Linked DNA regions of Aquibium microcysteis. The protein of the gene in region 2 interacts with the protein of the main gene of each other region in a pairwise test. Links are inferred from orthologs where the notes say so. Each region holds a gene or a part of one and is shown on either strand. Other genes may lie near its edges.

What was found. The genes of interacting proteins can lie anywhere in the genome.
Region 1: the proteins of gyrB (region 2) and gyrA interact in binary tests that used the Escherichia coli proteins (3 or more experiments, as listed by UniProt). The link is inferred for Aquibium microcysteis from one-to-one orthologs.

What each region holds. Positions count from the first base shown.
Region 1 is NZ_CP061080.1:1,754,671-1,758,501, reverse strand. What follows is about bases 429-3,831. They hold gyrA (DNA gyrase subunit A), read left to right. Parts: upstream 429-820; coding sequence 821-3,631; downstream 3,632-3,831. Other genes in these bases: IAI54_RS08040 (hypothetical protein), read right to left, coding at 3,725-3,831. Also shown: IAI54_RS08050 (MarC family protein), read right to left, coding at 1-395. UniProt on the Escherichia coli protein: A type II topoisomerase that negatively supercoils closed circular double-stranded (ds) DNA in an ATP-dependent manner to maintain chromosomes in an underwound state.
Region 2 is NZ_CP061080.1:5,288,440-5,292,380, reverse strand. What follows is about bases 508-3,592. They hold gyrB (DNA topoisomerase (ATP-hydrolyzing) subunit B), read right to left. Parts: upstream 3,232-3,592; coding sequence 784-3,231; downstream 508-783. Other genes in these bases: IAI54_RS24945 (cytochrome P450), read left to right, coding at 3,556-3,592; IAI54_RS24955 (RtcB family protein), read left to right, coding at 508-677. In the rest of the region: more of IAI54_RS24955, read left to right, coding at 1-507; more of IAI54_RS24945, read left to right, coding at 3,593-3,941. UniProt on the Escherichia coli protein: DNA gyrase negatively supercoils closed circular double-stranded DNA in an ATP-dependent manner to maintain chromosomes in an underwound state.

The DNA of each region.
Region 1 (3,831 bases), 3.5 Mb from region 2 along the record:
GAGATCGCCCCCGGTCCGGCGATCAGCGGGATCGCCAGCGGGAAGGCGGCGATGTTGTGGATGTGGTCGCGCGTGATGGCGACGTCGGCGGTCTTCTCCTTCCGCTCGGTGCGCCGCTCGAAGATCATCTCGAAGGCGATGAAGAACAGGAGCAGCCCGCCCGCCACGCGGAAGGCGGGCAGGGTGATGCCGAACACCGACAGGATCGCCGCACCCGCCACCGCAAACAGCGCAAGCACCACGAGGCCGATGACCGAGGCGCGCAGCCCGACCTGATGGCGCTGCGACCGGTCCATGCCGCGCGTCAGCGCCAGGAACAGCGGTGCCAGCCCCGGCGGGTCGATCGTGACGAGGATCGTCACGAAGGCGTTGAAGACGAGGTCGAAGCTCGGCACGGGAACCTCTTGGCGGTCCGGCAGAGCGGCGGCGCCTCTGCGCCAGCCCTGCATCCTTCCCCATCCTGAACGCTCGGCGCGCGCGGGGCAACAGCATCGTCGAGCCGGTGGCGGTCGCGATCGTTTCGGCGGCTCTCCGAAGCGTTGCTTCGGGCACGGTCGGCAGCAGCACCGAGGCACGCCGAAGGCTCATGCCGACCACATCCGGCAGGGTCCCGGCCTCCACCTCGCGGGGAAGAGTACCGCGCGGATTCCGGCCCAGCGCGGCCCTTTCTCGGCGACTTTTCCGTCATGCTGCGGAGGCGCTTTCCAAGTGCCTGATTAAATTGAGGAAAGCGGCCATGACAATCGGCCCCCGAAGTTGGAGAATCACGCCGGCTTCCTATATAAGGATGCATTGATTCCAGCGACGAACGTGGCCCATCTTGTCTGATTTAACCAAACCGCCCGCCGGGGGTTCGAACGGCATCGAGCCGATCTCCATCATCGAGGAGATGCAGCGCAGCTACCTCGACTACGCGATGAGCGTGATCGTCAGCCGTGCTCTGCCCGACGTCCGCGACGGACTGAAGCCGGTGCATCGGCGCATCCTCTATGCCTCGCACGAGAGCGGCTATCACTGGAACCGCAAGCACGTGAAGTCGGCGCGCCCGGTGTCGGACGTGATGGGTAAGTACCACCCGCACGGCGACGCCTCGATCTACGACGCCCTGGTCCGCATGGCGCAGGACTGGTCGATGCGCCTGCCGCTGATCGACGGGCAGGGCAATTTCGGCTCGATCGACGGCGATCCGCCCGCGGCGATGCGCTACACCGAGGCGCGGCTGACCAAGGGCGCGCACGAGATCCTGGAGGACATCGACAAGGAGACCGTCGACTTCCAGGACAATTACGACGGCTCGTCGCGCGAGCCGAAGGTGCTGCCGGCCCGCTATCCGAACCTGCTCGTCAACGGGTCGGGCGGCATCGCCGTCGGCATGGCGACCAACATCCCGCCACACAACCTCGTCGAGGTGGTGAATGCGGCCATCGCCATCGTCGACAATCCGGCGATCGATCTTCCGGCGCTGATGGAGATCATCCCCGGACCGGATTTCCCGACGGGCGGACTGATCCTCGGCCGCGCCGGCATCTACAGCGCTTATCTGACCGGCCGCGGCTCCGTCATGATGCGCGGCAAGGTCGACATCGAACCGATGCGCGGCGATCGCGAGGCGATCATCATCACCGAGGTGCCCTACCAGGTCAACAAGGCCACGATGATCGAGAAGATGGCCGAACTCGTGCGAGACAAGCGCATCGAGGGCATCTCCGACATCCGCGACGAGAGCGACCGCCAGGGCTACCGGGTGGTGATCGAGCTGAAGCGCGACGCCAATGCCGAAGTCGTGCTCAACCAGCTCTATCGCTACACGCCGCTGCAGACCTCCTTCGGCGCCAACATGGTGGCGCTCAACGGCGGCAAGCCGGAACTGATGAACCTCGTCGACATCCTGAAGGCCTTCGTGTCCTTCCGGGAGGAGGTCGTCAGTCGGCGCACCAAGTACCTGCTCAAGAAGGCCCGCGAACGCGCTCACGTGCTCGTCGGCCTGGCCATCGCGGTCGCCAACATCGACGAGGTCATCAAGCTCATCCGCAATGCGCCCGATCCGCAGACGGCGCGCGAGCAGCTGATGGAGCGGCGCTGGCCGGCGGCGGACGTGGAAGCGCTGATCCGCCTGATCGACGACCCGCGCCACCGCATCAACGAGGACGGCACCTACAACCTCTCCGAGGAGCAGGCCCGCGCGATCCTCGAACTGCGCCTGCAGCGCCTCACCGCGCTCGGGCGCGACGAGATCGCCGACGAGCTCAACAAGATCGGCGAGGAGATCAAGGACTACCTCGACATCCTCGGATCCCGCGCGCGCATCCAGACCATCGTCAAGGACGAGCTTGCCGCCGTGCGCGACGAGTTCGGCACGCCGCGCCGCACCGAGATCGTCGACGGCGGCGCCGACATGGAGGACGAGGACCTCATCCAGCGCGAGGACATGGTCGTCACGGTCACGCACGAAGGCTACATCAAGCGCGTGCCGCTCTCGATCTACCGGGCTCAGGCGCGGGGCGGCAAGGGCCGCTCCGGCATGGCCACGAAGGACACCGACTTCGTCACGCGGCTGTTCGTGGCCAACACGCACACGCCGATCCTGTTCTTCTCCTCGCGCGGCATCGTCTACAAGGAAAAGGTCTGGCGGCTGCCCATCGGCACGCCGCAGTCGAAGGGCAAGTTCCTGCGCAACCTTCTGCCGCTCGACGCCGGGGACCGGATCACCGCGATCCTGCCGCTGCCGGAGAACGAGGAGAGCTGGGCCGAGCTCGACGTGATGTTCGCGACGACGCGCGGCACCGTGCGGCGCAACAAGCTGTCGGACTTCGCCGACGTGAAGCGCAATGGCAAGATCGCCATGAAGTTCGAGGAGGAGGGCGACGCCATCCTCGCCGTCGAGACCTGCACCGAGAACGACGACGTGCTGCTGACCGCCGACAGCGGCCAGTGCATCCGCTTCGCCGTCAGCGACGTGCGCGTCTTCGCCGGACGCTCCTCGCAGGGCGTGCGCGGCATTGCGCTGGGGCAGGGCGATCGCGCCATCTCCATGACCATCCTCGAGCACGTCGAGGCGACGGCGCCAGAGCGGGCGGCCTATCTCAAGCGGTCCGTTGCCGAACGGCGCGCAGCGTCGAGCGAGATCGGCGAAAGCGAGGAAGAGGTCGCGCTGACCAACGAGGAGGTCGGCGAGGAGGCGGATCTGAACGACGAGCGCTACGAGCATCTCAAGGCGCACGAGCAGTTCGTGCTCACCGTCACCGAGTTCGGTTACGGCAAGCGGTCTTCGTCCTACGACTTCCGGCTGATCGGACGCGGCGGCAAGGGCATCAGGGCTACGGATACGTCCAAGACCGGCGAGATCGGCAAGCTCGTGGCCGTGTTCCCCGTTGAGAAGGACGACCAGATCATGCTGGTCACGGACGCGGGCAAGGTCATCCGCGTGCCGATCGGCGGCATCCGTTTCGCCGGCCGCGCTACCAAGGGGGTCACGATCTTCCGCACGGGCGACGGCGAGAAGGTCGTGTCGGTCGAGCGGATTTCCGAACCGCAGTCGGAAGACGAGGTGGAGGCGGCCGTCGAGCAGGCTCCCGACGCTCCGGCGGGCGATGCGCCGCCTGCCGCTCCCGAAACGCCCCTCGACGAGTGAGGGGCGATTTGCCGGACTGAAAACAGAAACGGCCGCCCAGAGAGGCGGCCGATCTGCTTTGGGAGGTCAGGCCCAGGGTAATTCTCGTTGGTCTCAGCGGCGCATGTTCGCGAACGGGTTCCGGCGCGTCGCGCGCACGTCCTGCCGTGCGCGCTGCGCTTCCTCGTAGAAGCCGAACGCAGTCGCAATCAGCATGGCAA
Region 2 (3,941 bases):
TGAAGATCGCCGAGAGTTTCCGCAAACGGCTGTCGCCGGCGACGCTGCCCCAGAACGCCTGGATCCCCGCCGACACGCGGGAAGGCGACGACTATTGGGACGCGCTGCAGACCATCCGCGCCTGGACGAAGGCGAACCACGAACTCATCCACGACCTCACGGCGGAACGCCTCTCCGCCAAGGTGGGCGACCGGTTCTGGAACGAGCACAACTTCGTCTTCCGGCGCTCGGACGGTCTGTTTTATCACGGCAAGGGAGCGACGCCCGCCTTCGACGACTGGGCGGACGACGCAACCGACCTGACGCTGATTCCGCTCAACATGGCGGAACCGGTGCTGATTGCGCGCGGCAGGAACGCGGCTCACGGGCTGGGCTTCTCGCCGCATGGCGCGGGGCGCAACTTCTCACGCACTCAGCACAAGCGGCTCAAGGGCGATCGTCCCGTCGAGGACATCGTCGCCGAGGAGACGAAGGGTATCGACGCGCGGTTCTTCTCGGGTGTCACGGACATCTCGGAACTGCCGAGCGCCTACAAGAGCGCATCCACCGTCCGCCGCCAGATCGAGGATTTCGGCCTCGCCGAGATCGTCGACGAGGTGCTGCCCTACGGCTGCATCATGGCTGGCGACTGGGAAGCCAACGCGCCCTGGCGGAAGAAGCGGCAGGGCCGCGTCTGAGCCGGCGACGGAAGGCGCCGAAGGAGGCGCTCCGGGTAGGCCTCCTCCGCTGCCCGTCGCCGGCCGCCACGCCTCCCGCGAATGCGGGCGACGAAGCGGCCGCCCCTCAGATATCCAGGTTCGCCACGGAGAGCGCGTTGTCCTGGATGAACTCGCGGCGCGGTTCCACTTCGTCGCCCATCAGGCGCGAGAACAGGGAGTCGGCGTCGGTGGCGTCGGCCACCTTCACCTGCAGCAGCGAGCGGACGTTCGGGTCGAGCGTCGTCTCCCAGAGCTGCTCGGCGTTCATTTCGCCGAGGCCCTTGTAGCGCTGCATCGACAGGCCGCGGCGGCCGGTGGCGAAGACGCCTTCGAGAAGCTGCATCGGACCGGCGATCGGCTCTGACTTGTCCTTGCGGCGCAGCAGCGGCGGCTCGCCGTAGATCTCGGCCAGCCGGGAGGCGTAGCGGTCGAGCTGGCGCGCGTCGGCCGAGCCGATCAGGCCGGCGTCCAGCGTCACGCTCTCCTTCACGCCGCGCACCGTGCGCTCCAGCACGTAGCCGCCGGGACCCTCGTTGGAGATCGCGGTGCGGCCGGTCCAGCCGCGTTCGGTCTCCTCGGCGATGATGTCGAGCCGCTCGGCGATGCTCTGCGCCATGGCATTGGCGCGGCCGAGGTCGTCGAAGGCGTTGGCCGTCAGCGCGCCGGCGATCGCCGCCTGCTCCACCACGGACCGGTCGTAGCGCGTGTGCAGGCCGGAAATCAGCGTGCGCACGGCCAGCGCGTCGTCGATGACGGCGCGCAGGTCCTGCCCGGCGCGGACCTCGCCGGAGGCGAGCTGCAGCGAGGCCTCGTCCAGGCCAGAATTGATCAGGTATTCCTCGAAGGCCTGCTCGTCCTTCAGGTACTGGGAGCTCTTGCCGCGCGTCACCTTGTAGAGCGGCGGCTGAGCGATGTAGAGGTGCCCGCGCTCGATCAGTTCCGGCATCTGGCGGAAGAAGAAGGTGAGCAGCAGGGTGCGGATGTGGGCGCCGTCGACGTCGGCGTCCGTCATGATGATGATCTTGTGGTAGCGCAGCTTGTCGGCGTTGAACTCGTCCTTGCCGATCGAGGTGCCGAGCGCCGTGATCAGCGTGCCGATCATGTCGGACGAGAGCATGCGATCGAAGCGGGCACGCTCGACGTTCAGGATCTTGCCGCGCAGCGGCAGGATCGCCTGGTTCTGGCGCGAGCGCCCGCCCTTGGCCGAGCCGCCGGCCGAGTCGCCCTCGACGATGAAGATCTCGGACTTCGCGGGATCGCGTTCCTGGCAGTCGGCGAGCTTGCCGGGCAGCGAGGTGATGTCGAGCACGCCCTTGCGGCGGGTCAGCTCGCGCGCCTTGCGGGCCGCCTCGCGCGCGGCGGCGGCCTCCACGACCTTGGCGACGAGGACCTTCGATTCGGCAGGATGCTCCTCGAACCAGGTGCCGAGCGCCTCGTTGACGAGACCCTCGACGACCGGACGCACCTCCGAGGAGACCAGCTTGTCCTTGGTCTGGGAGGAGAATTTCGGGTCCGGCACCTTGACCGAGAGAACCGCCGTCAGGCCCTCACGGCAGTCGTCGCCGGTCAGCGTCACCTTCTCCTTCTTGGTCACGCCGGAGGCTTCGGCATAGCCCGTCACCTGGCGCGTCAGCGCGCCGCGGAAGCCGGCGAGATGGGTGCCGCCGTCGCGCTGCGGGATGTTGTTGGTGAAGGCGAGCACGTTCTCGTGGTAGCTGTCGTTCCACCACATCGCCACCTCGACCGTGATGCCGTCGCGCTCGGCGCTGATGGCGATCGGCTTGTCGATCAGGGGCTTCTTGGCGCGGTCGAGATACTTCACGAACTCCTCGAGCCCGCCCTCGTAGAGCAGTTCCACCTGCTTGACGTCGGCGGGGCGCCGGTCGGTCAGGATGATGCGCACGCCCGAATTGAGGAAGGCGAGTTCGCGCAGACGATGCTCCAGCGTGCCATAGTCGAAATTGACCATGGTGAAGGTGTCCGACGATGGCAGGAAGGTGACCTCGGTGCCGGTCTCGCTGCCGGCGTCGCCGGTCTCCACCAGCGGCCCGTCGGCGACGCCGTGGGTGAAGGACATCTCGTGGATGCGGCCCTTGCGGCGGATCTTCAGCTTCAGCCAGACGGAGAGCGCGTTGACGACGGAGACGCCGACGCCGTGCAGGCCGCCGGAGACCTTGTAGGAGTTCTGGTCGAACTTGCCGCCCGCATGCAGCTGGGTCATGATGACCTCGGCCGCCGAGACGCCCTCGCCCTTGTGGATGTCGGTCGGGATGCCGCGACCGTTGTCGGTCACCGTGCAGGAACCGTCGGCGTTCAGCGTGACCGTCACCCTGGTGGCATGTCCGGCCAGCGCCTCGTCGATGGCGTTGTCCACCACCTCGTAGACCATGTGGTGCAGGCCCGAGCCGTCGTCGGTGTCGCCGATATACATGCCCGGCCGCTTGCGCACGGCGTCCAACCCCTTGAGAACCCTGATGGACTCGGCGCCGTACTCGGCCTGTTCGCCGGGGATCGGTTCGGGCGTTTCGGTCATGGAGTTCCGTTCTTTCAAACTGTCTCGCGGCGCCACGCGGGAGGGCGGCGAATCGCATCGGCCACAGGCTTCCTTCATATAGGTTTTCAAGCCGCCATTCCAAAGGAATGGGCCGATTTATCCACCTTTGCGCGGTCGCCGGGGCAGCAATCCGCTGCAATGGGGCCGCGCGGCTCCACCAGCGGGGTGCCCTTGCGGCCCGATGGCCGACTGCGGGGAACGGCGCCCGCGCATGCCGCGTTGCCGCACGCAGCCCCTGCCCCGCAAGCCGCCTGTGCGACGGGAGTCTTGAGCTGTATGATCGCGTCAACAGGACCACCGCCCATGGACGCCCAACCTGCCCCTTTCGTCCCGCCCGCCCCGAAGCCGCGCACACGGCCGCCCTCGGCACTGCAGATGCTGCGGATCGTCTATCGCAATCCGCTCGAACTGTGGGGCGAGCCATCCTACAACGAGCCATGGGTCTCGCTGAAGGGCGGCATCGGCGGGCCGCTGCTCGTTGCCAACGATCCGGGCCTCATCCGCCACGTGCTCGTCGACAACGTCCGCAACTACCGCATGGGCCGGGTACGGCAGAAGATCCTGCGGCCGATCCTGCGCGACGGGCTGCTGACGGCCGAGGGCGAGACCTGGAAGCGTTCCCGCAAGGCGATGGCGCCCGTCTTCACGCCGCGCCACATTCACGGCTTCGCGGAGCCGATGCTGAAGAG